DNA from 4 places in the Saliniradius amylolyticus genome. Region 3 is predicted to be linked to each of the others. Evidence: predicted binding sites of a transcription regulator. Region 3 holds the regulator's gene; each other region holds the start of a gene.

Region 1 (8,099 bases), 840 kb from region 3:
CTTTGTATTATCGGATACTCTTAAGTTGGCACAGCCCGATTGCCTGCACCTTCGTCGTCCCGAAGCCGAAGATGCTCAACAGTGGCTGGAAAAGATCATCACTGCCGGCCAATGCCGACTGATTCTGACCGACGATTTACCTAAGCAGTGGCTGGACTATGAACGCCTGGAATCCTTAGCGGCACAATATCAGGTTACACTGGTGAATTTGCGCCGCCCGGATCTGGACAACACCCTGGTTTATGGTCCATGGTAAGGCGCTTTGTTACCCATGCGGATTGATTATGCAGTGTTATTGCGGCTCTGGGCTAAGCTTCGCTGATTGTTGCGAGCCTTTGATTCTGGGGCAGTGTTCTCCACCTTCGGCCGAGGCATTGATGCGCTCCCGATACAGCGCCTATGCCAGCCAGAATTATGATTATATTTTAAAGACCTACAGTGCAGACCAAAGAGCGGGCCTGAGCGCCGAGGCACTGGAAGAAGCGGCTGCGAGCAGTCAATGGCTGGCTCTGCGCATTGAGGCCACCACTTCGGCCTCACAAAACCATCCTGAACAAGTGCAGTTTTGCGCGTACTACCGGGAGCAAGGTCAGCTCTGCCAATTACGGGAAACCTCCAACTTTGTGGTAGAGCACGGTGAGTGGCGCTATAGGGATGGTGTTATTGCCCCGGATTCCGGACCTGTCAAATGGCCACGCAACCAGAGTTGTTTTTGCGGTAGCGGCCTTAAATACAAACGCTGCCACGCACGGTAATACTGACCCGAACCCTGTTAGGCCGCCTGAGACAGTCCGGAATGAGGCTTGAGATCCTGCAATATCTCATACAAGCCTGTGGCATCCTGAGATACCTCGGAAGAATCGACCTGACCTTTCAGCCGCTGTTGAGCCGGGTAGGACATATTGCCCATCACCTCATCATCGATATGCTTAGGATCATTGTGCAGCGACATCGGGCAAGGGTGCATGGCCGACCATAGCCTGGCCGAGCTTAACTGGCTCTGGCGGACCAGTTCACCCGTTTTCTCCTCCATGGACCAGTGTATTGGTTCGGCTTTCAGCGCAGCCTGAGGGGCTACTGATAACTCTGCCAGTACAGAGTCAGATGCGGGAGTGTCGCTACTCGGCTCTATCCTTGGCCGGTGTAACCAATCTTCCATCAACATAGACAGCATCAAATTGAATTCGCTGCCATGCCCCTGTTGCAGGGTTTGCCCTAACTGGCCGCTAAACTCAATATCACTGTCAATAATCGGAATCATGACGTTTCTCCAACACACCTACCTGTTTATCGTATGAGCGTTTAAAACCTTTAACAAAATCGGTGACTTGCTTTCATTGCCGCTTTGAAAGATGATGCGTTGGTCGGGAAGTATTAACGAATTGGTTTAAAGGAGATAGGCTCTCTGCATGGCGGCATTGTCTTACCACAACAAGCGTATTCTGATCGTGGACGATCAACGTCCCTTCCTGATTATGCTGCGGGGAGTCATGAACAACCTGGGTGCCACCAACGTGGTGATCGCCAACAATGGTGAAACGGCGGTCTCTTCCTGTCGCAAAGAAAAATTCGATATTGTGATCGCCGATCTGCATTTGGGCAGTGATAAGAAAAACGGCTTTCAGTTGTTGGAGGAACTCAGAGAACGAAAGCTGATCAGTCCCAGCACCCTGTTTATCATGGTCAGTGCCGACAGCGAGCGGCCTGTGGTGCTGGGCAGTATGGAAAAACGCCCCGATGACTTTATTATCAAGCCTTTTTCTCAGGCACAGATAAACAGCCGTCTGAGTAAAGCCTATCAGAAGCGTCAGACGCTGCTGCCTATCTATAAGCAGATTTCAGAAAAAAATTATCAGGCTGCCGCCGATTTGTGCCGTGAATTTATTCAGCATAATCAAAAGTACAAGCAATACTGCCTGATGTTGCTGGTGGAACTACTGTGGTTACTGAATCAAAATGAGCAGGCCCTGTCTATCCTCAAGTCACTGGAAAAGAGCCAGGCGACCCCGCTGCCCTGGGTGAGCGTGGCCCTGGCCCGTACTTATATGAACCAAGGCAAACTCAACGACGCCATTTATGCAGCCAGCGGCATTCTGAATAAACGTCTTTTTGCCGCCGACGGACTGGATATTCTGGCTCAATGCTATTCCAACAGAGAAGACTTTGAGCAAGCCATCGAGCATATTCGTAAAGCCATCGACACCTCACCGCTGTCATTAAAACGCCAGTTTCTGGGCTGCGAAATTGCCCGGGCTGCTGGTGACTGGACTCTGGCTAAAGAATGCTGTCAGGCCATCTTAAGTCAGACCAAGCGCTCTGTGCACCGCAGCGTCATCCACCTGTGTAATTATGTGCGCAGTATACTGGATGAGGCCGAGCACGCCGATGATAAGAACCAGCGCAACAAGCTTCAGCAAGAAGCCATGGTAGCCATTGAGCGTAACCGCCGCGACGAGTTGTTAACTCGCACCCGGGAAGCCTTCGACTTTGAGATTTTCGAGGAGTTAATCGGTGCTCGCATCAATGTCCTCGATGGAAGACTGCTGGACGCCAAGCTGACACTCACTCGAACTCAGAAAGACATTGACACCCGTTTTGATGATTACCCTATTCACCTGGCTCCTGAGTCGATGACTCTGGCCTATTCTCTGGGTGAATACGAGCATGGCAACTGGTTAATGGCCCAGATAAAGGACTCTGAACTGACAGAGGATCCCAGTACCCAGTTTCTGGTCACCCGCACCGAGCGCCAGCAAGCCCAGGCGCAGGCCAGCTACAATAAATTTAGCAAGGAAGGTCGCGCCTTCTACGCAGGCGGTCAATACCAGGCCGCATACGAAAGCTTTACCAAGGCGCTGGAGCTCGCCCCTATGAACACCGGCGTGACCATCAACCTGTTGCAGTGCATGATGAAGCTGTTCGAAATGATGGAGAAACCAGAGCCTCAGATGATCACTCGCTGTCGTCAGTTATTCCGCACCCTGGAAAGTGTTCCGCTCACCGAGCAATACAAACTCAAGTTCGACAGTATCAAAGGCCCACTGCAAGACTACATTCGACGCCGACGTTAAATGGGCTTGTCGGCCCGGTTATGCGGACGCTGCCAATCTAACTCCGGCCCCTTAGGAATGACTTGAGTTGGATTGATCATCGTGTGGCTGTAGTAATAATGCCGTTTGATCTGATCCAGATTGACGGTTTCTGCAATACCGGGATGCTGATACAACTCTCTCAAGTAGTTGGACAGATTTGGATAATCGGCGATCCGCTGTCGGTTGCATTTAAAGTGGCCCACATACACAGGATCGAAGCGCACCAGGGTGGTAAAAAGCCGCCAGTCGGCTTCTGTTAGCTGTCCCTTCACCAGATAGCGTTGCTCAGCCAGTATCTGCTCCACATAATCCAACCCTTCAAATAATTCTCCAAAGGCCTCTTCATAAGCCTCCTGAGTCGTGGCGAAGCCGGTTTTGTAAACGCCATTATTGATGCGGTGATACACCCAATCGTTGACCTTGTCGATGGCTGGTTGCAGCTCGGCAGGGTAAAAATCCAGCTTGTTATCCGTGAGAGTATTGAAGTCGGAATTAAAAATACGCACGATCTCGGACGATTCATTGTTAACGATGGTTTGCCTCGCTTTATCCCAAAGCACGGGTACCGTCACTCGTCCTGTGTAATCGGGTTTGGCTTTGGTATACAGCTGATGCATGTAATCCAAACCATAAAGCTTATCGCCAGTGCTCCCCGGGTAATCACTGAATTCCCAGCCGTTCTCCAGCATGTCGGGGGAAACAATGGAGATATCGATATGTGCTTCCAGACCTTTCAGCTTTCTCAAAATCAACGCTCGGTGAGCCCAGGGACACGCCAAAGACAAGAACAAATGGTAACGGTCTGACTCCGGCCTGAAGGGACCGTTATCACTGACAGTATGGCGAAACTGTGACTCCTGGCGCTTAAACTTGCCGCCGTTCTTATCGGTATCGTACCACTTATCCTGCCACCGCCCTTCAACTAATAATCCCATGGGGACCTCCTCGTGATGACTAACTCCCTCAATTAAAGTCCATTACTAAACAGAACAAAACTGCAATATCATGGTCTTTATTTTCGATATATTAGAAATGTTGCTCCCCGTCACCAACAAGCTTTTGGATCAGTGCATCGGCAATAGGAATGGACGAGGTGGCTGCCGGTGACGGCGCGTTACCAACATGCAGGCTGCGCTCCGTCTGCAAAAAGTGAAAATCATGCAGCATCTCGCCTTTAGCATTGACTGCCTGAGCCCGGATACCGCTGGGGTATGGTTGCAAGTCCCGCCGTTGAATTTGCGGGCAGTATTTACGGACTTGTTGTAAATAGCCTGATGTCCAAAGCGAGTTTTTCATCTCTTCAAGACCACTTTGCCAGTAACGCCCCATCAAACGCCAAAAGCCTCCAAACGTGGCCATTTGCATGCAATCCGTGCCGCTAAATCGCCGCCACTGGTAAGCTTCTCGTCCGGCGGCCAATACCGCATTAGGCCCCACCGTGACCGAACCGTCGATCATTCGGGTCAGATGTACCCCAAGGAAAGGCAGTGAGGGATCCGGCACCGGATAGATCAGGTGCCGACAGATCTGGTTCAGACGCTTCGGCAACCGAAAGTATTCTCCGCGAAAAGGAATTATCTGAAAATCCGGTTCGAGCCCCATCATACGCGCCAGGCGGTCGGTCATCAGTCCGGCACAATTCACCAGCCGTTCCGTCTGGATGACCTCTTCATTCGTTTTTACAGTGACACCCTGGCTTCCTTCATCCAGTCCCTGCACCTGAGCGGAAAAACGGACCTCAACACCGTTTTTCTGCGCCAGTTCCAGCATTCGCCGGGCGACACGGGCGTAATCCACAATACCGGTATCTTTGACTCTTATCGCGGCTTTTCCGCTAATGTTCGCTTCCATTCGGTGAAGTTCATAGGCGTCCACCCACTGCGGCTGCAAGCCATTGTCCTGACAACGAAACCACAGCTTTTCAAGGCGCTGAACTTCTTGCTCGCTGGTGGCGACGATCAATTTACCGGGCTGAGCGTAAGGAATCTGTTGCTGACGACAAAACGCGATAACTTCCTTCAGCCCCTGACGACAATACCGTGCCTTTAAGCTGTCAGGCGGATAATAGACTCCGGCATGAATAACACCGGAGTTACGCCCGGTCTGATGCAGCGCCACCTCAGATTCTTTCTCCAACAATACTACACGTTTTCGGGGGTAACGCTGACTCAGACGCCAGGCCAGAGCCGTACCTATGATACCGCCGCCGATAATAGTCAGGTCATAAGACCGCTTCACCCGCTTATTCCTCATGCATGCTGTTGATATCGCCAATCAGCTCAGATAACTCCCGGTTCAGATGGCTGCGTTGTTTGTCATCGAGACCTGGCAGCAACTGAGCCAGAAGATGGGCATAGTGTTGACGATTGACCTCTCTTAGCCGAGGCAGTTCATCGCCCTGAAATTGCTCGACCCGAGTCATCACCTCTACAAAGCGACGCTTAAAGTCTGGCTCTGAACGGTGTTCTATTAATAGTTTTTTTACCGCATCACGCCAGCGCTGGCGGTAAGCCATCCAGGGTTCAAAGGTGGAGCGATAACGGCTCTGATAAACTTTTACCGGTTCAATCTGAGCATCATGCAACTCACCGACCCAACGCTCTAAATCCTCAACCACTTCCTGGTAACGAACTTCAAAGATTTCCTGCTGATTGAGTCCTTCCAGCTGTTCCGCCCGTTCTTCCCGACGTTCGCGATCATTGCCCTCTAATTCTTTAAAAATTGACGCTATCTGTTTATCGGATAATGTTCTGGCCAGAGGCACCAAGTCGGGCACCAGGGTATCTCTTAGTCGCTCCCAATGCCCCCTGGCCTGCTCAAAATGCTCCAGCCACTGTGGTTCGGTCATTGCACCCTGGTTTAGCTGCTCACGCAGCTGCTTTAACTGAGCCCGGTACTGAGGCAACTCCTGCTGTTGGTGCCAGTCCAACCATTGACTCATCTTCTGGTCAAATTCACGCTTCTGCTGCCGGTCCAGATCCACATAGTCGTCAAGATACCAGTGCACCAACCAATCCAGGTTGTTATAGACAAAAGTGGTTGAACAACCAGCGAGGGTCAGAACCATCGCCGCCGCCACAAATAATCGCTTGAATGTCATCGTCTGTTTTCCCTTGTTAACCCCGTTAATGTAACCTAAACGAAGCAAAGCTTCATTTTGTTTACTCCAGGAGTTGCTATGGGCATTAAAACCATCGCCGTGCTCACCTCGGGCGGGGACGCCCCCGGTATGAACGCCGCTATTCGGGCCGTGGTGCTGGCCGGCCACCATTACAACCTCAACGTATTAGGTTACCAGCACGGCTATATCGGCCTGATGGAACAAGAGTACCAGCCTCTAACACCAGGCGATGTGTATAACATCATTCAACGCGGAGGCACCCTGTTAAAAAGCGCCCGCTGCGAACCCTTCAAGACCGAAGCGGGGGCGCAGCAGGCGGCCGACAATCTTCAGCAGGCTGGGGTGGATGCCTTAATCGTGATTGGTGGCGATGGTTCCTTCCGTGGTGCGGAACACTTAAGCCATTTCTGGGACGGTCAGGTTATCGGCCTGCCGGGGACCATCGACAATGACGTTTTTGGAACCGACGCCACTATCGGCTACTACACGGCTATTGATACTGCACTGGAGAATATTGATCGGGTACGGGACACCGCCGATGCCTTTGAACGGATTTTTCTGATTGAAGTGATGGGCCGTCATGCCGGCTTTATTGGCCTAAGTGCCGCAGTAGGCTCTGGCGCCGAACAGGTGCTGTTACCCGAACTGTGCGAACAGGAACAAATCGACATTGACGCCCTCACCCGCCATATCCAAAAGGCGCAGAAAATTCGTGGTAAATGCAGTTATATCGTTATCGTGTCAGAGAATCTTTGGCCGGGCGGCGCCAATGCACTGGCCGAAGATCTCAACCGGCGCACCGGCATTGAGTGCCGCCCGGTTATTCTGGGCCATGTTCAGCGAGGCGGCTCACCGGTGAGTCTGGATCGTATGTTAGCTTCCAAGCTGGGAGCCTATGCCGTCGAGGCCGCATTGGCAGGTAAAAGTGGCATTATGCTGGGCGAACAAAATGCCAAAGTTTGCGAAGTGCCCCTGGCACAAACCTGGAGTCAACGAAAGCCATTGGATCCCTATCTGGTGCGCATTCAAACTGAGATGTTTGATCTGCTGTCTACCGAGGCTTAGCTGGCTTAACGACCAATCAGGCTCTTTACGCGATCGCGATGGCTGCGGGAAACTTTTAATTCCGTGCCATTGCTAAGCACCAGATGGTATTCGCCACTGACATGACTCACCAGTTTTGACACGTAGCGGATATTCACAATAGCCGAGCGATGGACCCGTACAAAGGTACGTGGGTCCAACTCCTGCTCCAACTCTTTCATGGTCTTTCGCATAATATGGGTGCCATCGGTGGTATGCACACACATGTAGTCGCCGGCAGCATCAACCCATTGCACCTGCTTGACCGGCACCCGGGTCGTCTCACTGCCATCCTTAATGGCGAGGATCTCAGGGTACGGATTAAGTGGTTCACCTTCCGCCAGCCGATGCAGAATAGCTTCGCAATCATCGCCCGTCATCTCCGCTACTAACTCGGCTAGGCGCTGAGTATGATGACTCTCACCCAGTTCGCTCATCCGCTGACGCACCTTATCGACCGCGGCCTGCAACCGCCCTTCTTCGATGGGCTTTAGCAGATAATCCAGCGCGTGCACCTCAAATGCCTTAATGGCGTAGGAGTCGTAGGCGGTGACAAACACCACCAGTGGCAGCTTGCCCTGAACGGATTGTAGTGACTGCAGTACCTGAAACCCATTGAGTCCCGGCATCTGAATATCTAAAAACATCAGATCCGGACGATATTTATGAATCGCTTCAATCGCCTGATGACCATTCTGACACTCCGCCACCAGCTCAATGTCATCAAAGTCGCTCAGCCTGACTGCCAGCCCCCGTCGGGCCAGAGGCTCATCGTCCACAATCAACGTCTTAATGCTATTTGC
Region 2 (8,099 bases), 350 kb from region 3:
ATCTTTGGCATCAAACGCCAGGTAGAGCGTGTCACCACTTTCAAAAATGCGCAGTGTGGTGTTCACAGGGGATGGGGCATTTTCGTCTGGCCAGGTAACGTAACTGAGCTCACGCACACCGGCTTGTTGCCATATCGACTCATCGATTTTCCCATCAATCGTCACATCGGCGGGTAGGTTGGGGATTTGAAAAGGCGCCATGGCGGCATCGTCGGCGAAGGCGGTACTGGCTAATAGTGATACAGCGATAAGTCTCGTTCGCATGAAATAGAGGTCCAAAAATTGTTAGTCAGATTGCCTTGGTCGCCAGTATGGGGAGATAGGTTTACAAAGCAATAAGGTTGAGATCAAGCAACCGGATTCTTCGTTAAATGCTGACCGGCATTTATTGGGGGCTACGTAACATCTTTTGTGAGCACCATTCTGCTAACACGATCATAAAGCCCGCCAAAGCTCCAAAAAGATGCGCATCGGTCGCGACAGCGGCGTTTATCCAGCGACTAATATCGGCGCTGGCGCCAAACCACTGTTCGTAAGCCAGCTTTGCGATGAGACCAGCGAGCAGCAGCCAGCCTGATTTAAGACCATAGCGGATGTCCTGCACCGCGCCCCAGGCAAAGAGCCCGTGCAAGGCTCCGGACAGACCTACGTACCACAGCATATTTTCGACAAACCAGAAAAGCCCCAAAGTGCAGCCTAATGCGCATAGCATAAACCGCAGCAGAAGCCCGCCGGTGCGATAATAATCGCCATGCAGTGCCCAAAGCAGAGCCACTCCCGCTAGGTTGAGTAGCAAATGGTTAATATTAGTGTGCAGTAGGTTGGCACTAAGCAATCGCCACCACTCATGGCTTCGAACTAACACTCGATCGTAGATCAGTTGTTGATAAAGGGTATCCGGTGCAGCAAACAGCAACAGACAAAGCAGAGCCAAGAATAAGGGGCCAGCGTATTGATGAGGTTTTAGAGGCAATGACATAGGGCGACGATTTTTTGCAGGTATAGTAGCCATTTTTGTTAGTAACGACCAGCCCAGTCCATGTTTATAGCGAAATTGCTAAGCGCCTGATAAAGTGGGCGTCTTTACGTGCGACGGAGTCGAGCATGATAAGCATCGATCACAAACAGGCTGTGTTAGTGCTGACCCTAAAACGGTCAGAGAAGAAAAATGCCATTACTCTGCCTATGTATGCGGCGATGGCGGATGCATTGGAAAAAGCCAAAGAAGATGAGAGCTTGCGGGCGGTGTTAATCCGTGGGGAAGGCGCCGACTTTACCGCGGGTAATGATATCTCAGTTTTCGCCGAGGCCGGCAATGAGCACTTAGGCGATACGGTGCGCTTCATGCACGCGTTAAAAAACTGTCCGCTGCCGGTGGTGGCTCAGGTACAGGGCCGGGCGATAGGTATTGGCACCACCTTGCTGCTGCACTGTGACCTGGTCTATTGCGCCGACAATGCCCAGTTCTCTTTGCCTTTTGTTGATCTGGCGTTGGTGCCGGAGTATGCCTCCAGCTACCTGTTGCCTAAGTTGGTGGGCCATCGTAAGGCCGCCGAATGGCTAATGCTGGCTGAACCCTTTGGGGCCGAAGAGGCGCGGGAGTTTGGTCTGGTGAATGCGGTTATCAGCGAAACTGAATTGGAAGCCAGTGCCTGGCAGGCGGCTTTAAAACTGGCAGCGAAGCCAAAGTATGCGCTGGCGTTGACCAAGAAGCTGATGAAGTATGAGCAACAGGCGGTCACCGCGCATATGAACGAGGAGCTGGACTTTTTTCTGGAACAGGTTCAAAGCCCAGCCGCAAAGGAAGCTTTTCAAGCGTTCCTGGAAAAGCGGACCCCGGATCCGAAGATTTATCAATAGGAGAGATGTAGTTTGCGTAAATTAAGTTGTTATTTGCTGGCCCTATTGACCGCTTCAGGGATGGCCAGCGAGCCACCCAGAGAGGATCGTGAGCCCGAGGCGGCCACCGGCTATATAGAAAAGCAGGCAGTGGTTAAATCGAAATATATGGTCAGTGCCGCCAATCCTCATGCCTCACTGGCGGGTAAGCACATTCTTGAAAAGGGCGGTACGGCTCTGGACGCGGCTATTGCGGTTCAGGCCATGCTGACGTTGGTTGAGCCTCAGTCCTCTGGTATCGGGGGCGGCGCCTTTATCCTTTATTGGGATAACGAAAAGAAAAAACTCTACACCTATGATGGACGTGAGAAGGCCCCGGCAGCGGCCTCCGCAGATATGTTTTTAGAAGACGGCAGACCAATGGCCTGGCGAGATGCCATTGTCGGTGGTAAGGCAGTGGGTGTGCCAGGGGTGCTGCGGGCGCTGGAGCTGGCGCACAGCAAACATGGTAAGTTGCCCTGGCAGGATTTGTTTTACGAGGCGGCGGTTAAGGCCGAGCAGGGCTTTAAAGTGTCCCCCCGCCTCGCCAAGCTGGTGGCGTTGGAGATCCACCCTGGAGTGAAGCAGTTTCCGGAGACCAAGAACTATTTCTATCCCGATGGTAAGCCGGTTCGGCCGGGGCACCTCCTCAAAAACCCTGCGCTGGCAAGTACCCTGAACAAGATTGCTCAGGGAGGCGCGGATGCTTTCTATCATGGTGAAATTGCGAACAAAATTGCCGAAAAGGTGCAAAAAGCGTCTATCCATCCCGGAGTTTTAACCGCCGAGGATATCGCCGCTTATGAAGCTACTGAACGCAACGCGGTGTGCGGTCAATATAAGGTGTATGATATTTGCGGTATGGCCCCGCCCTCGTCTGGAGGGATCGCCGTGCTGCAAATATTAAAGATGCTGGAGCCTTATGAGTTGGCTCAATATAAGCCCAACTCTCCTGAGGCCCTGCATCTTCTGACCCAAGCGTCGCGTTTAGCCTTTGCCGACAGAGAACGCTATGTGGCGGACAGCGATCACACCGGTATGCCCTATGTGGGGCTTATCAGCAGTTCTTATCTTAAAGGGCGTTCCCGACTGATGGATAAACGAAAAGATATGGGTACTGCACGCCACGGTAAGCCTTATATGGGTAATAGCTTTGCGGCCGACAACGCTTATGATCTACCCAACACCAGTCACGTTTCGATTGTGGATGCGCAAGGTAATGCTGTGTCGATGACCACCACGATTGAGATGGCTTTTGGCTCTTCGCTGATGGTGGAAGGCTTTTTGCTGAACAACGAAATGACAGACTTTTCCTTTGTGCCTCAATATGGTGATCAATTCGTGGCCAACCGCATTGAGCCGGGCAAGCGTCCACGCAGCTCCATGGCACCCAGCATGGTATTTAGAGAAGATGGGGAACTTTATATGGTTGTGGGGTCGCCCGGTGGCAGCCGAATCATTAATTATGTGGCCCAGACAATGGTGGGGGTGCTGGACTGGGATCTCAATATTCAGGAGGCCATCAATCTACCTAAGATCACTAACCGTAATGACTATACGGCCCTTGAAAAGGGGACGCCGGTTGAACAGCACAAGGATTGGTTTGAACAGCGAGGACACAAGGTTAAGGTGATTGACTTAAACAGCGGTCTGCACGGCATAGTGCTTAAGGATGGCAAGCTGATCGGTGGTGCTGACCCCAGACGTGAAGGGGTGGCTGTGGGCCTGTAGTAATTGCAAGCTATTGGGGAGTCATCTCTACTCCTTTGCGGCAGGGAAGCCGCAGAGGAGTAGAGATGAAGCTACGGCGAGTCAGCGGATGAAGCTCCCCAATATCATCTTAGGGTTACCTGTTCAGATATTGCTCTAGCGAATGGGTCATCAGCTTTTGCAGTTTCTGACCTGCATTGCTGACCAACGCCTCATCATTACCTTCCACCGACGATTGAGCTGCTAGCGTGAAGGCTTTACCTCCCTGATATTCTGGCAAGCAGACTTGCGCCAGTATCACTACTTCTGAGCGGCCACGGGTGCCGCTTGGCCCCCAACCGATTTTCTGGAAAATTCGCCACTGCCCGTCGGTGGATTTATCCAACGTGGCCTTGGGGTCCTGAGTATCGGCATCAATGCCCTTGGCTAAGGCATGAGTCAGCATTCGTGAGATTCCCTGAAGCATCCCACCATACTGGTGCTGCTCATCAGAGTGACCGGTGCCATAAAACAGTGTTTGCACGTCTTCGGCCGTCAGATTGGGGTGGCGGGTAGCTTTATCCTGTTGGTGAGACGCAAGGCGCTTAAGCCATTCAGCCTGAGCCAGAGTGGTCATGGGTTTGTTGCCGGTCAGGCCGCAATCATCACACCGGTAATCACGATATCCAGGATCGTCGCTGTTACTTTCCAGTGTTGGCATGGGCGCTGTTTTGCCCGTTTCGGGGTCGAGCCAGAGATCTTCGCCCGGATTGAATACTTCCCGGTAATAGGCACCGCGCAAGCTGACGTTATCGTTACTGAGCTTTAGCCAGTTATCGTGAAACAGTGAGGTCAGGTAATCGCGCCCGGCAGCATTGACCAGGTAGGTGGCAATAGAGTTGGAGTTACCGTTAGCCTGGCCAAAAGGAGCATAGCTATTGATGCTGGTGATAAGATCCGGCACTGGTACAACGCCGCCGGCCAGACTGCGTGCCCCTACGCCGTGCTCTCTGGCCTTGCTGACAGCACCTGTAATAGCCATGATCTTGGAGGTGCTCCAGGGCTCATAGAGATCATCCTGAGTATTGGCGTTGGCCAGATAGCGATACGCCAGGCTTTGATCGCGCTGTTGAAAGTCGATAACCAGAATTCTCCCTGCTTCCTCACTGCTATCAAAGTAGTCCCAGTCTGCGGCGATACGCTGCTCCCAACCTGGCTGGCTGTAGTCCACCTGTTCACTGGATTTGTAATCACCGCTTTGAGATGAAGAAAGCGGGCACTGGATATAGGGCTCACTTAAATTTGCCGGTAGCAGTGGCTGAGAGGTGATCTGCTGTTTATAAAAAGGATCTTGTTCGAGTTTCTGATGCACGCGCTGTTGAGCGTTCTTGGCTTTATCGTTGCTGCTTTGTTCGGTCGCTGTGGGAGTGACGTCACCACAGGCGGTTAATATCAAGAGCGCGAGACTGGAAAGGGCCAGGGGTCTGGTCATTGTAGTTTCCTTTTAATCGGGGGTATTACAGACATAGTATCCCTGGAGAATATTATATTCCACTGTTTGTGGAACGACGACAGACTTCGCGAGGGCCAGTACTCGTTTATTTATGGAACAGATAAAACTTATCGTAAAAAGTGTAGGCCCAAGAGGGCTTATAAATGATCATCAGCGTCATCGTCATGCCGTTGAGCATGGCTTCGGGGAATAACAGTAAAGGAATAAGAATCAGGTAGTTATCCTGGATCACCGGCCAGCTGTGAATGCCCTCTAAAAGGTAGTAGCCACCCAGTAGGGTCATTTTTAACGCGATCATCAGTGCACCGGGGACAAAGGCGCACAGGAATATATAAATAAACACATTACGCGGTAATTTGTGAAATACCACGTTGTAGATGATATAGCTCAGGCTGATGGGAATGATTACCCCTAAGGTGGCGTTGATACCCAGCATGGGCCAGCTTTCATAACCTATCAAAGTAACCCCGAGAAGCGCTAATATCCCACTTATAATAGCTCGGCGGTAGCCTAGGGCTAATGTCAGTGCAGTTAGCCACAAAAAGTGCACATTCAGGCCGTCGTAGATGCCGGTACGAAATAGCCAAAGGAAAAACACACAGGCGGCTGAGCCGAATACCAGGTGTTGTGAGCGCCTATCGCCCAGTAATTCACTGGGCGACTGGTGGCGCAGGCCGAGCAACACAAAAACAATTAAGGCGGCCCAAGCAGCGATCTGAAGTGGTGTTAATCCCCACATTAAGAATAATCAGCCCAGATCGGCGCGTGGTCAGATGGCTTTTCAATGCCCCTTAGCTCGTAATCAATGCCGGCGTCGGCGAGTTTGTCGTGCAGAGGCGTGGTCGCCAGGATCAGGTCGATGCGCAGCCCGCGGTTGTCGTTAAAGCCCTTTGAGCGATAGTCAAACCAGCTGAACTGATCGTCGACGTCTGGGTTCAGGCTGCGGAAGCTGTCTTTCAGCCCCCAGCTTAACAGGTTGTTCAGCCACTCTCGCTCTTCCGGAAGAAAGCTGCATTTGCCGGTCCGTAGCCAGCGTTTACGATTCTGCTCACCGATACCAATGTCCCGATCCTGATGAGAAATATTCAAATCGCCCATCACGATCAACTGCTCGTCGTTACGGTGATACTCGCGCAGATAGTTATTCAAGTCGGCGTAGAAACGACGCTTAGCGGGAAATTTGGTTTCATGTTCCTGATTTTCACCCTGAGGGAAGTAACCGTTCAGCACGCGGACCGGTTGTCCATTTTCGTCTTTATAAGTGGCCATAATCATCCGTCGTTGTGCTTCTTCACTATCACCGGGAAAGCCACAACGAACATCACTCGCTTCTTGCTTGCTGAGCAAGGCCACACCGTAGTGGCCTTTCTGACCATGATAATGCACCTGATACCCCATGGCCTGTACATCGGCAAGGGGGAATTGGTCGTCATGCACCTTGGTTTCCTGTAAGCCGATCACGTCCGGTTGATGTTTGTCTATCAGCGCCTGGAGCTGGTGTAGTCGAGCGCGGATGCCATTGATGTTAAAGGAAATAAACTTCATAGGTTGAGGTTTTCCGAGTGCGTTAATGGCGGCAATGGTAGCAAATCTCTTTGAGCAAGATAACCCCGAACCCCTTGCCCTGATAGGCTTCAGCCGGGTGATAAAAAAACTTCTTAAGTAATTTTTTTGTCTGCCGTTAAAGGAATTGTCCGGGGGTGAGAGACCGGACAGAAGAAGAAGAGAGATAAGGTTGGGGGTGAGAGCCCAACCGTCTTTTCCAAGAGAGATTGAGGAGAATAGTCATGCCATTATTTGTAAACACTAATGTTAGCTCATTAAATGCCCAGCGCCAACTGATGAGTTCGGGCAACGGTCTGGACCAGGCGTTTGAGCGTTTGTCATCGGGCTTCAGAATTAACAGTGCGTCGGATGACGCGGCGGGTCTTCAGATTACCGACCGTCTGCAATCGCAGATTATGGGTCTGAACCAGGGCAACCGAAATGCCAACGACGGCATCTCTTTGGCGCAGACAGCCGAAGGTGCCATGAACGAAATGACCAGCATGTTCCAGCGTGTTCGTACATTGGCCTCCCAGGCAGCGAACGGCTCGAACACGGATGAAGACCGGATTGCGATCCAGGAAGAGATTCGGGCATTGATGGATGAAGTCAATCGAATCGCGTCGGATACGACCTTTGGTGGTCAGAACCTGTTGGACGGCAGTTACTCAGCGAGTTTCCAGGTTGGTGCAGATGCGGTGCAAACCATTGGCTTTAGCATGAAAGAAGTGGGAAATACCGCCAATGGTGCGAACAGTTTAACGGCCAATGGAGGTTTTACCCTGTCAGGTATAGCGGGTATAGCCAGTGCGGTGTCGGGCAATGCGCTAACGGATGTCATTGGTGCGAATGGCGTGTCGGCCTTTTCGGCACTGGATACGACGCTGGCGTTAGCGGATTTGGCGTTCAGTGCAGCGAATCTTGCCGCGACCACGATATCGGTATCCTCCCAGGTCAATGCGCAGTTAACCCTGGCGAGTATGGACTCATTGATTGCAGTGGTGGATAAGAAGCGTGCTGAGTTGGGTGCGGTTCAGAACCGTTTCCAGTCCACGATTAATAACCAGGCCAATATTTCAGAGAACCTGAGTGAAGCGAAGTCGCGAATCAAAGATGCGGACTTTGCGGAAGAAACCGCGAAGCTGACTAAGAATCAGATACTGCAACAGGCTTCACAGACCATTTTAGCGCAAGCCAATCAGCGCCCTCAGGCAGCACTGAGTCTGCTTCAAGGGTAAGCTTTTCAATCCCAGTAACGCTACTGGGAAAGGTATTGCCCCCTTACCATAGGAAGGGGTAGAGATAAGGGGGCAAAAGTGGAAAGTAAGACCGCGGAGGCTACTTACTAACCGAGGCAGGAACGACATTTTTCCGTCACTTCCCGCCATAAAAAAGATAAAAGCAAGTACTATACCAATAATAACTGGTCGCTTAGATATTCTCTCAACTCTCTGAAGCCAAAGGCGGCAGGAAT
Region 3 (8,099 bases):
TGCCAGTGGCTGACGCTGTGCCTTCCTCCTCGCCCATGCGCATTTTTACCGTGGCGCTGGGGATCATGCCCTTGCCGGCGTTGGCTTGAAGGTACAGCAGCTCGTAATGAGGTTCTTGCTGTTTTTGCTGATCGAAAAACACCAGGGCTTCCAGGTCGTAATCGAAGACCTGACCTTTTTTGTCGGCCAGTTTCAAAAAGCCCTCATAAAGGGTCTCTAAGTCGAAGTCGCTATCCTTATAGCCCAACTCGTGCATCCGGTGCTTGATCACGTGGCGGCCGGAGCGGGAGGTCAGGTTTAAATTGTTTTTATTAATGCCCACGCTTTCGGGAGTCATGATTTCGTAGGTGTTCTGTGATTTCAGCACACCGTCCTGGTGAATGCCGGAGGAGTGGCTGAAGGCATTGGCCCCGACGATGGCCTTGTTGGCCTGTACCGGCATATTACAGATCTGGCTAACCAGCTTCGAACTGCGGGATATCTCGGTACTGTTGATGCCGGTGGACAAGCCCAGTAATTCCTGACGGGTTTGCAGGATCATGGCGATTTCTTCCAACGAACAGTTGCCGGCCCGCTCACCGATACCGTTAAGGGTACATTCTACCTGACGAGCTCCGGCTTGCACCGCAGCCAGAGAGTTGGCTACCGCCAGACCTAAGTCGTTATGACAATGGACGGAGATGGTGGCCTGGTCGATATTGGGCACCCGATCAAACAGGTTTTGAATGATGCCACCAAACTCGGTGGGGATGGTATAGCCCACAGTATCCGGGATGTTAACCGTGCTGGCCCCGGCTTTAATGGCTGCTTCCACCATTCTGCACAGGTAGTCCGGATCGGTTCGGCCAGCGTCTTCACAGGAAAATTCCACATCGTCGGTATACTGGCGAGCATGCTTAACTGCCTTGACCGCCATTTCCAATACCTCGTCCTGGGACTTTCTCAATTTGCTGTCCACGTGGATACTGGAGGTCGCAATAAAGGTATGTATACGAAAACGTTCGGCGACGCTCAGCGCCTCACCACAGGCATCAATATCTTTAAATACGGCTCGTGACAGACCACACACCACGGAGTCTTTTACTTCACGGGCGATCTGCTGTACTGAGGTAAAGTCTCCGGGGGAGGATACCGGGAAACCTGCTTCGATCACATCGACGCCCAGCCGTTCCAACGCCAGGGCAATTTGAATCTTTTCTTTGACACTCAGGCTGGCGGGCAGAGCCTGCTCGCCGTCTCGTAAAGTGGTATCAAATATTTTTACCTGCTCTGTCATCATCTTATCCTTCTGGCATTTTCTCGGCGCTGAAACGAAAAACCCGTGCTAGGCACGGGTTTGTTTGATGCGACTGTCGCTTGGCTACGACTTCCCCGTGCAATCTGGTTGCCCTGATAGTAGTCGTAGTGTCAGTAAAGCGGTCGCGTACATAGTTTCAATCTGATTCATTCGCTGCTGGCGCTATTGTTAAATGTTATGGCCTAAACAGTCAAGCTTTGTGATGGTTTTATCCTAATATCTTTTTGCTTTTTGTTTTCTATTAGGATGTATGTTTTGTTTTTATGGGTGTGTTTAGTTCTTTTATACCCAGACGGTCTTTTATTAAGCACTTGATTGAGGCTTGTGAAAAACTGGACCGCTTTTTGCAGAGTCAGGCCAGTTGTCAAAATTTCGTTGTTTGAGCCTGACTCTATGGAACTAAGCGCTTACCTGAATCGATTCGATAAAGAACGCTTCAAACAGATGTCCTCCGGCCTGGGTGCGCCGGTAATTCTGCTGGCCATTATGGGTATGGTGATCCTACCCATGCCGCCGGTGCTGTTGGATATTTTGTTTAGCTTTAATATTGCCCTGTCACTGGTGGTGATATTAGTGAGCGTGTTCACTCAACGGCCCGTAGAGTTTGGTGCTTTTCCTTTGGTGCTACTGATCGCCACAGTACTCAGGCTGGCTTTGAATGTAGCCTCTACCCGAGTGGTCTTGCTGGAAGGTCACGAAGGGGGAGACGCTGCTGGTAAGGTCATAGAAGCATTTGGTGAGGTGGTCATCGGTGGCAACTATGCTGTGGGTATCGTGGTGTTCGCCATCCTGATGATTATCAACTTTAAGGTGGTGACCGCCGGTGCAGGCCGGATTTCCGAGGTGAGCGCGCGTTTTACTCTGGATGCTTTGCCGGGCAAGCAGATGGCCATCGACGCCGATCTGAACGCGGGATTCATTAATCAGGAAGAGGCCAGACAGCGTCGTCAGGAAGTGACCGCTGAGGCTGACTTTTACGGCTCCATGGACGGTGCTTCTAAATTTGTTAAAGGCGACGCTATTGCGGGCTTAGTGATCATGGTGATCAACATCGTCGGCGGTCTGTTTATCGGCATGATTCAGCACGATCTCAGCTTCAGTCAGGCAGTGGAAATTTACACACTGCTCACCATTGGTGATGGCCTGGTGGCGCAAATTCCATCGTTACTGTTATCCGTTGCCACCGCGATTATCGTGACCCGGGAAAATGACACTCAGGAAATGGGCGCAGAGGTTAAGCGCCAACTCGGTAACCGCACCGCGTTGACCATTACAACCGGCATATTATTTGTAATGGGCATCGTACCCGGTATGCCGCATATGGCATTTCTGGGTCTGGCCTGTGTTACCGGTGGGCTCGCGTATTACAGCTACTATATTGAGAAAAAGCAGGCGGAACAGCCTCAACAGCCAGAAAATCTGCCTGAGCAATCTCAATCCAAAGGCGAAGTCAAAGAGCTGGGTTGGGAAGATGTGCAGCAGGTCGATACCATTGGTCTTGAAGTCGGCTACCGGTTGATCCCCTTGGTGGACAAGTCTCAGGGAGGCGAACTGCTGACGCGCATTAAAGGTGTGCGTAAGAAGCTGTCCCAGGAGCTCGGGTTCTTAATCCCACCGGTACACATTCGAGATAACCTTGATCTCAGTCCTAATAACTACACCATCGCCATGCTGGGTGTGACCATCGGTGAGGCGGAAATCGCTCACGATGCGGAGCTTGCTATTAACCCCGGTCAGGTGTTCGGTAAACTGGAAGGCACGCCAACCACTGACCCGGCCTTTGGCTTAGAAGCTGTATGGATTAAATCAGAGCAGAAAGAGCATGCTCAGACTCTCGGCTATACCGTTGTCGATGCGGCGACTGTAGTGGCTACTCACCTGAGCCAGCTGCTGACGAATAATGCCTATCAGTTGCTGGGCTATGAAGAGGTACAGCAACTTCTGGATATGCTCGCGAAGCAGCATCCTAAGCTGGTGGAAGGCTTGGTGCCGGATGTGATGCCGTTGGGTACGGTGGTCAAGGTGCTGCAAACCCTGTTGTATGAAGGCATTCCGATTCGGGATCTGCGCACCATTATCCAGACCCTGTGCGAGTATGGACCTAAGAGTCAAGATCCCGACGTTCTGGTATCGGCCGTGCGCATCGCTTTAAAACGCCTGATCGTTCAGGAAATCAATGGTTCGAGTCAGGAAATTCCGGTAATCACGCTATCTCCAGATTTGGAACAGATGTTGCATAAGTCTCTTCAGGCTGGCGGCAATGAAGGCGCTGGCATCGAACCCGGCCTGGCTGAGAAGATGCAGAACTCACTCGGCGAAGTGGCGCAGCAGCAAGAGCTGGCCGGAGAACCTGCGGTACTGCTGACATCTGGCATGTTGCGGCCCGTGTTATCGCGTTTCCTGAAAAACGCGATCAGTGGCTTACATGTATTGTCGTATCAGGAAGTACCGGATGATAAACAGATCAAGATCGTTAGTGCCATCGGGCAGTAATAGAGGGGAGAGGCCATGAAAATCAGACGCTTTTATGGAAAGGACATGCGCGACGCTTTGTCGCAGGTGAAAGAAGAACTGGGCGGTGATGCGGTAATCATGTCGCAAAAGAAGGTCGGTGATGGCATCGAAGTGGTGGCAGCCTATGATAAAGAGCCGACTAAGTCCGCGGTGCAGCCACAAGCTCAGCCGCAAGCTAAAGCTCAGAGTTCGGTCACTCCGCTGCGCCAGAAATCTGACACCCTGTCTTCTCAGGCGAAGGCTTCGCCCAGCCTGAGTGAGATTATCGGTGATGAAGGTCAGGACTCCTTGCGAGCGCTACTGGAGAAGCAAGGTGCCATACCCAGTCAGCCCCAAACCACCTCCGAACCCGGTCCTCAGACTCAACCTGTAGCTGACCCCAAGCCTGTCCCCTCTCAGGCTCAGCCGGCCGCACAGCAGGGCTCAATGGACGACATTCGTCAGGAGCTGGCCTCGCTGCGCAATGTCTTAGAGTTTCAGGTCTCTGGTCTGATGAAACAGCAGCGTCAGCAGGAGCGCCCCTTACACGATTATCTTATCGAGCGGCTCAAACAGATGGGCATCAGTGAATCTCTGGCTGAGGAAGTGGTGTCGTACACGCCGCCCAATTGCGAAGAGCGAGATGCCTGGAAGTTTTTGCTGAAGTTGCTGGCCAATAAAATCCACACCTCTAATAACGATATTGTACGCAATGGCGGCGTGGTGGCCTTGGTGGGTCCCACGGGGACGGGTAAAACGACTACCATCGCCAAGCTGGCGGCCCAGTACGCGCGTCGTCATGGCGGTGACAAGGTGGCACTGATTACGATCGACAGCTATCGCATTGCAGCTTATGAACAGTTGGCGACTTATGGCAAAATCATTGGTTGCCAGGTGAAAAAGGCCGCCACGTCCGAAGAACTGTCCGATTTGTTGTATCAGTTCCGTAATAAAGGCCTGGTGCTTATAGATACTGCTGGTTTCGGGCAAAGAGACGCTCGCCTAATCAAACAGTTAGATACATTGAGCCAGTCAAGTTATGCTAGTATCAATCATTATCTGGTGCTGGCTGCCAATGCCCAGCGTCAGGTTATGACGCACACCCTCGACACCTATGGACAGATTCCGCTAAAAGGCTGTATTCTGTCAAAATTAGACGAGTGCTACAGTTTAGGGGAAGCTGTCAGTGTCGCGATCGAGCAGCGCTTGCCGGTAAGTTACTTGACCGATGGTCAGAGAGTGCCGGAAGACATTAAGGCGGCCGATGCAAAATATTTGATCTCATGCGCGGCCAGACTCTATAAACAATTTGCGCTCGGAGCGGCCAAAACCCAACGAGCGGTGAACTCAGCAGTATCAATATGATTGAGGATCAGGCGAGTAGCTTACGAAGAATGAATCAGCCTAAGCAGATTAAAGTGATTGCGGTCACAGGGGGAAAAGGGGGTGTGGGTAAAACCAATATCACCCTGAACACGGCTATCGCCATGGCCAAGCAGGGCAAGCGCGTTATGGTGCTGGACGCCGACTTGGGACTGGCTAACGTGGACGTTATGCTTGGGCTGAGAGTCGAAAAGAACCTGTCTCATGTGTTGTCCGGCGAGTGCTTGTTGGATGAGATTCTGGTAGAGGGCCCTCATGGCATCAAGATTGCCCCAGCCAGTTCCGGCACCCAGAGTATGACCGAACTCAGCCCCACAGAGCACGCTGGCTTGATTCGCGCCTTCAGTGAATTGCAAAGCCAAATCGATGTTCTGATTGTGGATACCGCCGCCGGTATCTCCGACATGGTATTAAGCTTTTCCCGAGCCTCTCAGGACATTATGGTAGTGGTTTGCGACGAGCCCACCTCCCTGACCGACGCTTATGCTTTGATCAAAATTTTGAATCGCGATTATGGCGTATTCAAATTCAAGGTCGTGGCCAATATGGTTAAAAACCTGCGCGAAGGGCAGGAGTTGTTTGCTAAGTTGTCCAAGGTAACCCATCGATTTTTGGATGTCGCTTTGGAACTGGTGGCCACGGTGCCCTTCGATGAAAATATCCGTAAGGCTGTGCGCAAGCAGCAGCCTATTGTGGATGCCTTCCCGGGTTCGCCTGCATCTGTCGCCATTACCAACCTGGCCAAACAGGCTTTGCGTTGGCCGGTTCCGGAGCAGGCTGGTGGACATTTGGAGTTTTTCCTGGAGCAGTTGGTAAATCACGACCCCCAAATGCAGAGAGATAAGGCGTGAACAGTAAAGCGGCAGCTTATCAACAACAAGACGATAAACGTCAACTGATCGAACAGCATGCGCCTTTGGTGAAGCGCATCGCCCATCACCTGATGGCAAGACTGCCAGCCAGCGTGCTGGTTGATGACTTGATCCAATCGGGGATGATCGGGTTGTTGGAGGCGGCCAAAAACTTTGATGGTTCCAAGGGAGCCAGCTTTGAAACCTTTGCCGGTATCCGTATTCGCGGTGCCATGTTGGATGAGATTCGAAAAGGTGACTGGACCCCGCGTTCGGTGCATAAGAATGGCCGCGCTATTGCCGAAGCTATTTCCGAGGTGGAAAAAGAGACCGGTCGCGACGCTCGCGATCTGGAAGTGGCTGAGAAAATGCAGGTCAGCGTGGATGATTACCACCAGATGCTCAATGAAGTGAATGCGGGTCGGATGATCGGTATTGAGGACCTGGGAGTAACAGAAGATGTGCTCAGTACCGAAGAGTCTCGCCAGGCAGACACGCCTTATCGTGATCTGGAACAAGGTGCGTTTCAAAAGGCGCTCGCCCACGCGATTACCACTTTGCCGGAGCGGGAAGCCATAGTATTGTCCCTGTATTATGACGAAGAGTTGAACTTACGAGAGATCGGCGAGGTACTTGACGTCAGTGAATCCAGGGTGAGTCAGATTCATAGCCAGGCGATGTTGCGTTTGCGGACTCGGATGCAAACTTGGCAGGCCGCCTAGAAAGCAGTATGTTAATTCTAATCAGTGCAATCCTCATCGGAGGCAGTTTTGGATAAAAATATGAAAATTCTTGTTGTTGATGACTTTTCAACAATGAGACGAATCATTAAAAACCTTTTAAAAGATCTTGGCTTTACCAATGTCCAGGAAGCGGACGACGGTAACACTGCACTGCCAATGCTTCAGCAGGGAGATTTCGACTTTGTCGTGACCGACTGGAATATGCCGGGCATGCAAGGTATCGACCTGTTACGGGCCATTCGTTCCGATGATAATCTAAAGCACCTTCCCGTATTGATGGTGACCGCGGAAGCCAAGAAAGAGCAAATCGTGGCGGCGGCCCAGGCCGGAGTCAACGGTTATGTCGTTAAGCCGTTCACTGCAGCCACATTGAAAGAAAAGCTCGACAAAATTTTCGAACGCCTGGGTTAATCCGGCGCCTCCTACCCGAATAAGGAACGCCCGATGACAGATAAATCCAATACCCCCATCTCCCTGGAAGAAGCCAGGGAATTGGTGCAATTGCTTGAGCAAGGCGATAATGAGGGAGCTAACGCGCTGTTGGAATCCATCAGCTTGCGGGACTCCACCGAGCTGTTTGCCGAAGTGGGCAAACTGACCCGCCAGCTGCACGATTCATTGAATAACTTTCAATTGGATGCCCGCATTGCCAACCTGGCCAATGAAGACATTCCCGACGCCAAGACCCGACTAAACTATGTGATCGAAACCACGGAGCAGGCTGCTAATACCACCATGGACGCGGTAGAAAAGAGTATGCCCATGGTGGAGCAGTTGAATGCGAATATCGGTGAGATACTGCCCGAGTGGAAGCGTCTGATGAGCCGTGACATTGAGCTGGGAGAGTTTAAAGCGCTGTGCCATAAGGTGGACGCCTTGCTGGAGCAGTCGAACAATGACACGGCTAAGTTGACCGAATTAATGACCGAAGTGTTAATGGCTCAAGGTTATCAAGATCTAACTGGGCAGGTGATTCGTAAAGTCATCGACCTCGTTAAAGAGGTGGAAGACAGTCTGGTTCACATGTTGACTGTATTTGGTGAACCGGAAGTCAATGAAAAAGCTAATAAATCTGAGTCTGATTCCGATAAAGCCAGAGAGGCTGAAGGCCCCATCATCGATGCCGAGAATCGCGACGATGTTGTGACCGGTCAGGATGATGTGGACGATTTGCTGTCGAGCTTAGGATTTTAGGGGGCTGAAATGGCTTACGATGTTGACGAGGAAATACTACAGGACTTTCTGATCGAAGCGGGCGAGATACTCGACCAGCTTCAGGAGCAGTTAGTGGATCTGGAGAACAACCCAGATGATCAAGATCTGCTGAATGCC
Region 4 (8,099 bases), 350 kb from region 3:
TAGCTTATCGGCTGTGTTGGTCCGTATACCAATTTGTAGCGTAGCAGGTGTCCAGTAGTGGCAAGTGGTTGCTGTATTGGCTTCTGTTTTCTTATGCTTATCTATGTTTTTTTTATTTTTTTTGTTAAGGCTTTCATTAGTCGATGTTTTTATTTGTAACCTATTGGTTTTAAGTTTTATATTCTGTTGATAAATTTAGCTTTTATAGGGTTTTCTGGTGTAAGAGTGATAAGTTATCTGTGAGTTATTGCATTCCAGTAGTTCATGTTGCGCCAGTCTTTTCTTTTCTTTTTATTTCCTCCCTGTTTCATGTAATTGGTTGTTATATATGTGGTTTATTTCCCTTTTCTTTGGGGTGGCAAAAAAAATCCTAAAGGAAGCAAGTTGCCGCCCGATAACCTAGGTAAGTCGAACTACAACCTGTATGACGGCTTATCGAATTAACACATAGATTGAGGGTGTAACTATGGCCTTATATGTAAATACAAATGTCAGCTCGTTGAATGCTCAGCGTCAGCTGATGACTTCAGGCAATAATCTGGACCAGGCGTTTGAACGCTTGTCATCAGGCTTCCGTATTAACAGCGCAGCTGATGATGCGGCTGGTCTTCAAATTTCAGATCGTCTGGAGTCTCAGATTCAAGGTCTGAACCAAGGCAACCGGAATGCTAATGATGGTATTTCCTTGGCTCAAACCGCCGAAGGTGCGATGAACGAAGTCACTAACATGTTTCAGCGTGTGCGTACTCTGGCTTCTCAAGCTGCCAACGGTTCAAACACCGATGAAGATCGCTTAGCGATCCAGGAAGAAATTCGTTCATTGATGACAGAGGTGAACCGTATAGCATCAGATACCACTTTTGGTGGTCAGAATCTGCTGGATGGTAGCTATGAAGCGAGCTTCCAGGTTGGTGCAGACGCGGTCCAAACCATCGGCTTCAGCATGAAAGAAGTGGGAAATACCGCGAATGGTGCAAACAGCCTGACGGCTAACGGCGGCTTTACCCTGTCGGGTATTGGCGGTATTGCCAGTGCCGTTACCGGTAACGCTTTGACGGACGTTGTTGGTGCCAATGGTGTTTCAGCCTTCTCGGCATTAGACACCACGTTGGCCTTGGCTGATATTGCCTTTAGTGCCGCTAGCCTTGCTGCGACTACAATTTCTGTTTCCTCACAGGTTAATGCTCAGTTAACACTTGCGAGTATGGATTCATTGATTGCGGTGGTGGATAAGAAGCGTGCTGAGTTGGGTGCGGTTCAGAACCGTTTCCAGTCTACGATTAATAACCAGGCCAACATTTCTGAGAACTTGTCGGCAGCGAAATCTCGTATCAAAGATGCAGACTTTGCCGCTGAAACAGCGAAGCTGACGCAGAATCAGATTCTGCAGCAGGCTTCTCAGACTATTTTGGCTCAGGCCAACCAGCGTCCTCAAGCTGCATTGAGTCTGTTGGGATAATCTCTCAAATCTCTCAATCTCTCTCTAAAAAGCCCGCTTTTAAAGCGGGCTTTTTTTATTTTACTCAATGAGGAAGCTTATGGTGGGCTCAAGCTAATGGTTAATTGATAAATGTACGAAAAAACTTCTTAAGTAATTTTTTTGTCTGCCGTTAAAGGAATTGTCCGGGGGTGAGAGACCGGACAGAAGAAGAAGAGAGATAAGGTTGGGGGTGAGAGCCCAACCGTCTTTTCCAAGAGAGATTGAGGAGAATAGTCATGCCATTATTTGTAAACACTAATGTTAGCTCATTAAATGCCCAGCGCCAACTGATGAGTTCGGGCAACGGTCTGGACCAGGCGTTTGAGCGTTTGTCATCGGGCTTCAGAATTAACAGTGCGTCGGATGACGCGGCGGGTCTTCAGATTACCGACCGTCTGCAATCGCAGATTATGGGTCTGAACCAGGGCAACCGAAATGCCAACGACGGCATCTCTTTGGCGCAGACAGCCGAAGGTGCCATGAACGAAATGACCAGCATGTTCCAGCGTGTTCGTACATTGGCCTCCCAGGCAGCGAACGGCTCGAACACGGATGAAGACCGGATTGCGATCCAGGAAGAGATTCGGGCATTGATGGATGAAGTCAATCGAATCGCGTCGGATACGACCTTTGGTGGTCAGAACCTGTTGGACGGCAGTTACTCAGCGAGTTTCCAGGTTGGTGCAGATGCGGTGCAAACCATTGGCTTTAGCATGAAAGAAGTGGGAAATACCGCCAATGGTGCGAACAGTTTAACGGCCAATGGAGGTTTTACCCTGTCAGGTATAGCGGGTATAGCCAGTGCGGTGTCGGGCAATGCGCTAACGGATGTCATTGGTGCGAATGGCGTGTCGGCCTTTTCGGCACTGGATACGACGCTGGCGTTAGCGGATTTGGCGTTCAGTGCAGCGAATCTTGCCGCGACCACGATATCGGTATCCTCCCAGGTCAATGCGCAGTTAACCCTGGCGAGTATGGACTCATTGATTGCAGTGGTGGATAAGAAGCGTGCTGAGTTGGGTGCGGTTCAGAACCGTTTCCAGTCCACGATTAATAACCAGGCCAATATTTCAGAGAACCTGAGTGAAGCGAAGTCGCGAATCAAAGATGCGGACTTTGCGGAAGAAACCGCGAAGCTGACTAAGAATCAGATACTGCAACAGGCTTCACAGACCATTTTAGCGCAAGCCAATCAGCGCCCTCAGGCAGCACTGAGTCTGCTTCAAGGGTAAGCTTTTCAATCCCAGTAACGCTACTGGTTGAATTATTAAACTCCTGCAGGGTCGCCCTGTGGGAGTTTTTTGTATGAGAGTGGGAAGTAAAAGTTGTTATAAAACAGGGTCTTGACTATTTTTTTTAAGATTTTTAAAAAAAACATTAAAGCCTGAAGATATGGGGTCGATAAACAGTTTAGACGACTTGTATCTAAAGTCGCTCTGTAGAGTTGGAGGCGTAATGCTTAGGGGTAGGCTAGCGTCTCAAATACAAACAAAAGCGGAGGCTATATTATGCCATTGTATGTAAACACCAATGTCAGCTCGTTGAATGCTCAGCGTCAGTTGATGAAATCTGGTAATTCGCTTGATCAGGCATTTGAGCGCCTGTCATCAGGTTTTCGTATTAACAGTGCATCAGACGATGCGGCTGGTCTTCAAATTTCAAACCGTTTAGAAGGCCAAGTAAATGGACTAAACCAAGGTAACCGTAACGCGAATGACGGTATTTCTTTGGCTCAGACAGCTGAAGGGGCAATGGAAGAGATTACAAACTCTTTCCAGCGTGTGCGTACCCTGGCCTCTCAGGCGGCCAATGGTTCAAATACTGATGAAGACCGCTTAGCGATACAGGAAGAAATTCGCTCACTCATGGAAGAAGTTAACCGTATTGCTCAAGATACGACGTTCGGTGGTCAAAATCTGCTGGATGGTAGCTACGAAGCGAGCTTCCAGGTTGGTGCAGACGCGGTCCAAACCATCGGCTTTAGCATGAAAGATGTCGGTAATACAGCCAATGGTGCAAACAGCCTGACGGCCAACGGCGGCTTTACCTTGTCGGGTATTGCGGATATAGCCAGTGCCGTTACCGGTAACGCTTTGACAGACGTGGTCGGTGCCAATGGTGTCTCAGCTTTCTCGGCGTTAGACACCACGATGGCCTTGGCTGATATTGCCTTTAGTGCAGCCAGTCTCGCCGCAACCACCATTTCTGTGTCTACTCAGGTTAATGCTCAGTTAACACTTGCGAGTATGGATTCATTGATTGCGGTGGTGGATAAGAAGCGTGCTGAGTTGGGTGCGGTTCAGAACCGTTTCCAGTCTACGATTAATAACCAGGCCAACATTTCTGAGAACTTGTCGGCAGCGAAATCTCGTATCAAAGATGCAGACTTTGCCGCTGAAACAGCGAAGCTGACGCAGAATCAGATTCTGCAGCAGGCTTCTCAAAGTATCTTGGCTCAGGCAAATCAGCGCCCTCAGTTGGCACTGAGTCTACTTGGCTAAAACAGGTAGTGCCTCTAATATTGAGAGAGGTACCGGCTTCGGTACCTCCTCTTAAGCCAAGTGGTAGGAGGATATATGTCAGTCAGCAATATTCCGGATTTTGTCAGCTATTCACCTAAGATTGGAGAGGGAGCGTATTCAGGTGATGGAGCAGAAAAGCGAACAGTACTTGAGGTGTCCCAAGGTACGCAAGAGACGGCCAGTAAATCTCAGCGCCGCGATAGCGAACCCGTGCCTTCAGAGCAGTCAGCGTCGTCGTCCTCAGATGATAAAGAGTCTGTTATTGAACAATTAACTTCGTTGAATGAGCAATTCCCGCTCAAATCCACCAGTCTCGTATTTGAATTCGATGACGCCAACGACCCGCCCGTGGTCAAGGTTGTTGATAAAGATAGCGGTGAGGTGATAAGAGAAATACCGCCAAAAGAATTGAGAGAAATTGCTCAAGCTCTGAGTGAGATCGCCGATAATCTAAATAGAGGTTCTGGTATACTGTTCGATGAAAAGTCGTAAGCAGTAGGCCAATTACGGAGGTACTATGCCGACAATTACCAATGCAGGAGTTGGTTCCGGGCTTGACCTAGAGTCGATCATTTCTGCCACACTACAGGCGAAGAATCAGCCTAAACTGCAAAAGTTTGCCCAGCGCGAGTCTGAGCTAAACGTGCAGTTGACAGGCATTGGTGCCATTAAGTCGGTCATGTCCAAGTTGCAAGAAACGGTTGAGGACTTGCTTAGTGCGGACAAATTCAATCAACGAGTTGCTACTACCAGGCAACCAGATAATGCAGATACTTTAGGTGACTTGGTTGATGTTAAAGCAGCAGAAACCGCGACACCCGGCAACTTTGACATTGGTGTTGTACAGATTGCCCAAGGCAGTCGCGCGGTAACTGACACATCGAATCCGGCCAATACTTTCTCATCTGCTGACGAAGTTATTACTACTTCTGCCAGTACTTTATCGTTTGCCGCAGGAGGCAAGTCATTCGATGTTGCCATCGATGCCAACGCCACTTTGGAAGACATAAGACAAGCGATAAATAACTCCGATACCAATTTCGGTGTGTCTGCCAATATTGTAAATACTGGTTCTGAAAGCTTGTTGGTGATCGAGTCTAACGAAACCGGTGCGGGTAATGATTTAACTATCACTAACGACAATGCTGAGCTTGACAGACTTTCTACGGTTGCAAACGGCGGGGGTGCAGGGGGCCTAGCAATTGCCGCCGAAGATCAAGCTCAGGATGCCATTATCGAAGTAGATGGTATCCAGATTACAAATGCCACCAATACCTTTACAGATGCGGTCCAGGACTTAACGATTACCGCTAAACGGGAAAGTGTATCTGGTGAAGTGGCCAAAGCGACAGTTGATTACGATAAAGAGGGTGTAACCAAGAAAGTGAACGACTTTGTTAAGGCGTTCAACAACACCATAGATATGCTCAACCAGCAATCATCTTCTGTAAATTCACCGCTTTTTGGTGATGCAACTATTCGCTCAATCAAAGACCAATTGATTGGCGCATTGTCAACAGAGGTGTCTGGTGCCGGTGATTTTAAAACAATGTTTGATGCAGGTCTCGAGCTGAATGAAAGCATGAAGCTGGATACATCCAATGTCATTACTAGCTTAAGCGAAGCTTTAGACAATAACTTTGCGGATGTTGGTAAATTGTTTACTAATCCTGGTGGTATATCAGAGACCTTTAATAATATTTTGTCTACTTATGTTGAGACAGGTGGGGTTCTCAAAGACAGACAAGATTACCTGAATGAAGAACTGGATGATCTCACTGACGATAGACTCGACCATCGGTATCAAATGCAGCAGTTAGAATCCAGCCTTAGAGACAAGTACGCCTCTTTGGATACGTTGATTGCGAGTATGCGCAGTTCCGGTGACTATCTTATGGGACAACTGGCCTCTCTTCCGGGCTTTACATCCAATAAGAATTAGTTAATAGAACAGAGTATTAAGAGGTATGGTTATGAATACGAAGGTTAAGCACTATCAGAAAGAGGCATTAAAAACACGGCTCGCCGGTGCAGATCCTTATGAGATTACTCAAATGCTAATGAATGGTGCTCTTGAGTCTATGAAGATTGCCAAGATTAATATTGAGCAGAAGGATCTCGAGAATAAGAGCCGGTTCTTGTCGAAAGCCACGAGCATCATAGACTCTTTGCGTTTAAGTCTTAACATGGAGGTGGGCGGAGAAATGTCAGAGAATTTGGCTTCTCTGTACGCCTATATGTCAGAGCGTTTATTGGATGCATCCGTCAATAATGACACTGCAGCTATTGATGAAGTAATCGAGCTTTTCTCAGGAATTAAAGACGCCTGGGATCAGATTCCGAAAGAAAGCCGTGAGCAAGCGTTCCAACAGATGGAGCAACGGGCAGTGGCGTCCGGTGGTTGATATTGACCAAATAAAACAGCAACGCCAACGCTTTGAGGAGTATCTTGAAAATAAGGATTTCTCGAACGCGTTGGTGGAATTTCGCCAGCTGGATAGTTCTTTACGTAGCCTTTCCACCGAATACCTAGCTTCTCTGTCTGAACATGATCGCGCTTACCTGAACGAGTTGGCGCTTCGTCTCCGAGACAACACCGAAAACTTAGAGAAAGAAGCCGCGCGTCTTGTTGATATTCTGGCCCCTTTTAATAAGAATAGTGCTCTTAATAAAGGTAAGCACTATCGGAAAGATTGATGGATGAACTAAAAAAAGAGTTGGCTGAGCTGGAAAAGAGGCTTGATAAAGCTAAGGCTCAACAAGAGCAACAACGAGCCTTTGAACAGGAATCTCAGCGGCGATTCGATAATAACTTACTTGCCTTCAAGCGTTTCTTCCCTGAAATTTATGAGTCCATTTGCAGCTACACTCCGAGCGATGACTTTCGGGTCTTTGTGACTCCTACCGGGGAAGGCAACTATATTCCCAAAGGCCAGTCTGTTCCCATTTATTCTGAAGAACCGATAGCCCAGTCAAGAAGACAAGTTGAACGAAACGTCGCCAACCCAGTATTCGGTCGGTCTTCCTTGTACGGTAAGCCGGATGAGGCCACCAAGACAGATGAACGCTTGCATATGCGATATATGTGCAAGTTAGCTGAGGCGATAAATCAATTTGATCATAAAAATGAACCTAAGTTAGATAAATTACCTGAGCACTATCCGACGTGTATTGTCTTCGGAATTGGGCTTGGGTATCACTTGCCGATACTCTTTGAGCAGCATCAGTTCGATTATATTTTCCTTTGTGAACCTGACTTTGAAACCTTCTATGCAAGCTTGTATTGCACAGACTGGTGTAGTTTGATGGAGAAGGTCGATGTTGAGTCCGGCTGTTTATTCATTCAGGTTGGCATTCCCTATGAAACATTTTTTAATGTTCTGAGAACGACGTATCAGAAAATTGGAGCGTTTTCTCTGATCAGTAGCTTTTGCTACCAGCATACGCCGGTGGACGAAGTTAATAAGTTGATCAAGGAATTCTTTAACAACTTTTATCAGGTGCAGTTTGGCTACGGTTTTTATAACGACGCGCTGACAGGGTTAGCGCACGGCATTCGTAATGTTGAAAAGCCAGCTAACTTTCTACTACGAACCAGAGTAAACCGTCGCGTCCTTTCTGATATTCCTGTGTTTATTATTGGTAATGGCCCGTCACTCGATCAAGCGGCGTCTGTTATTAAGGAAAACGCCAACGAAGCAATAATTCTGGCTGCGGGATCAGCGTTTCAGTCGTTGCTAAAACTGGGAATTCAGCCAGATTTCCATGTCTTGGTAGAGCGCCCGAAAATCACTTACGATGTGGTTTGTGACACTCTGCCTGAAGATATCGTTGCCAAGACCAATCTGCTTGCTGTGGATGTCATTTATCCAGACGTGTTGGATAAATACGAGTGGGCTGGATTAGGCCTTAAAGGACCGGAAGCGGCGACCGTCTTTATTCAGCAGCAATATCTGAGAGAGTCGGGGGCGTTAATGGCCTCCTTGCCTAACGCTGCGCCGTTAGTCGCGAACACTGCGCTATCCTTTGCTTATATGATGGGCTTTCAAGAGATCTACCTGTTTGGGGTTGATAATGGCTATCCAGCTGACGGAGAC

The links. Region 3 encodes FliA, which starts transcription of late flagellar genes. Its sites were predicted from a motif close to CTAAAGNTNNNNNNNNNNNNGCCGATA; they were not measured.
Region 1: HMF8227_RS07870 (VC2046/SO_2500 family protein) is a predicted target of FliA. The motif match lies at 1,289-1,315, and genes of this name have one in related genera.
Region 2: HMF8227_RS05635 (flagellin N-terminal helical domain-containing protein) is a predicted target of FliA. The motif match lies at 6,738-6,764, and genes of this name have one in related genera.
Region 4: HMF8227_RS05645 (flagellin N-terminal helical domain-containing protein) is a predicted target of FliA. The motif match lies at 1,587-1,613, and genes of this name have one in related genera.

Annotation. Positions count from the first base shown of each region.
Region 1 covers NZ_CP029347.1:1,674,719-1,682,817, forward strand. The annotation lists gene HMF8227_RS07860 (hypothetical protein) at 1-256, shown strand, start outside; gene HMF8227_RS07865 (YchJ family protein) at 285-755, shown strand; gene HMF8227_RS07870 (VC2046/SO_2500 family protein) at 773-1,261, opposite strand; gene HMF8227_RS07875 (response regulator) at 1,410-3,071, shown strand; gene HMF8227_RS07880 (glutathione S-transferase family protein) at 3,068-4,027, opposite strand; gene lhgO (L-2-hydroxyglutarate oxidase) at 4,119-5,330, opposite strand; gene HMF8227_RS07890 (DUF6279 family lipoprotein) at 5,335-6,192, opposite strand; gene HMF8227_RS07895 (6-phosphofructokinase) at 6,271-7,278, shown strand; gene HMF8227_RS07900 (LytR/AlgR family response regulator transcription factor) at 7,284-8,099, opposite strand, start outside; gene HMF8227_RS07905 (sensor histidine kinase) at 8,092-8,099, opposite strand, start outside.
Region 2 covers NZ_CP029347.1:1,184,916-1,193,014, forward strand. The annotation lists gene HMF8227_RS05600 (carbohydrate binding family 9 domain-containing protein) at 1-264, opposite strand, end outside; gene rrtA (rhombosortase) at 386-979, opposite strand; gene HMF8227_RS05610 (enoyl-CoA hydratase) at 1,105-1,860, shown strand; gene ggt (gamma-glutamyltransferase) at 1,921-3,609, shown strand; gene HMF8227_RS05620 (hypothetical protein) at 3,725-5,059, opposite strand; gene HMF8227_RS05625 (energy-coupling factor ABC transporter permease) at 5,166-5,819, opposite strand; gene xthA (exodeoxyribonuclease III) at 5,819-6,625, opposite strand; gene HMF8227_RS05635 (flagellin N-terminal helical domain-containing protein) at 6,868-7,863, shown strand.
Region 3 covers NZ_CP029347.1:838,595-846,693, forward strand. The annotation lists gene leuA (2-isopropylmalate synthase) at 1-1,276, opposite strand, end outside; gene flhA (flagellar biosynthesis protein FlhA) at 1,691-3,790, shown strand; gene flhF (flagellar biosynthesis GTPase FlhF) at 3,806-5,155, shown strand; gene HMF8227_RS03970 (MinD/ParA family protein) at 5,152-6,024, shown strand; gene HMF8227_RS03975 (RNA polymerase sigma factor FliA) at 6,021-6,746, shown strand; gene cheY (chemotaxis response regulator CheY) at 6,795-7,178, shown strand; gene HMF8227_RS03985 (protein phosphatase CheZ) at 7,212-7,961, shown strand; gene HMF8227_RS03990 (chemotaxis protein CheA) at 7,971-8,099, shown strand, end outside.
Region 4 covers NZ_CP029347.1:1,193,229-1,201,327, forward strand. The annotation lists gene HMF8227_RS05640 (flagellin N-terminal helical domain-containing protein) at 467-1,459, shown strand; gene HMF8227_RS05645 (flagellin N-terminal helical domain-containing protein) at 1,717-2,712, shown strand; gene HMF8227_RS05650 (flagellin N-terminal helical domain-containing protein) at 2,989-3,981, shown strand; gene HMF8227_RS05655 (flagellar protein FlaG) at 4,057-4,494, shown strand; gene fliD (flagellar filament capping protein FliD) at 4,520-5,944, shown strand; gene fliS (flagellar export chaperone FliS) at 5,976-6,407, shown strand; gene HMF8227_RS05670 (hypothetical protein) at 6,400-6,699, shown strand; gene HMF8227_RS05675 (motility associated factor glycosyltransferase family protein) at 6,699-8,099, shown strand, end outside.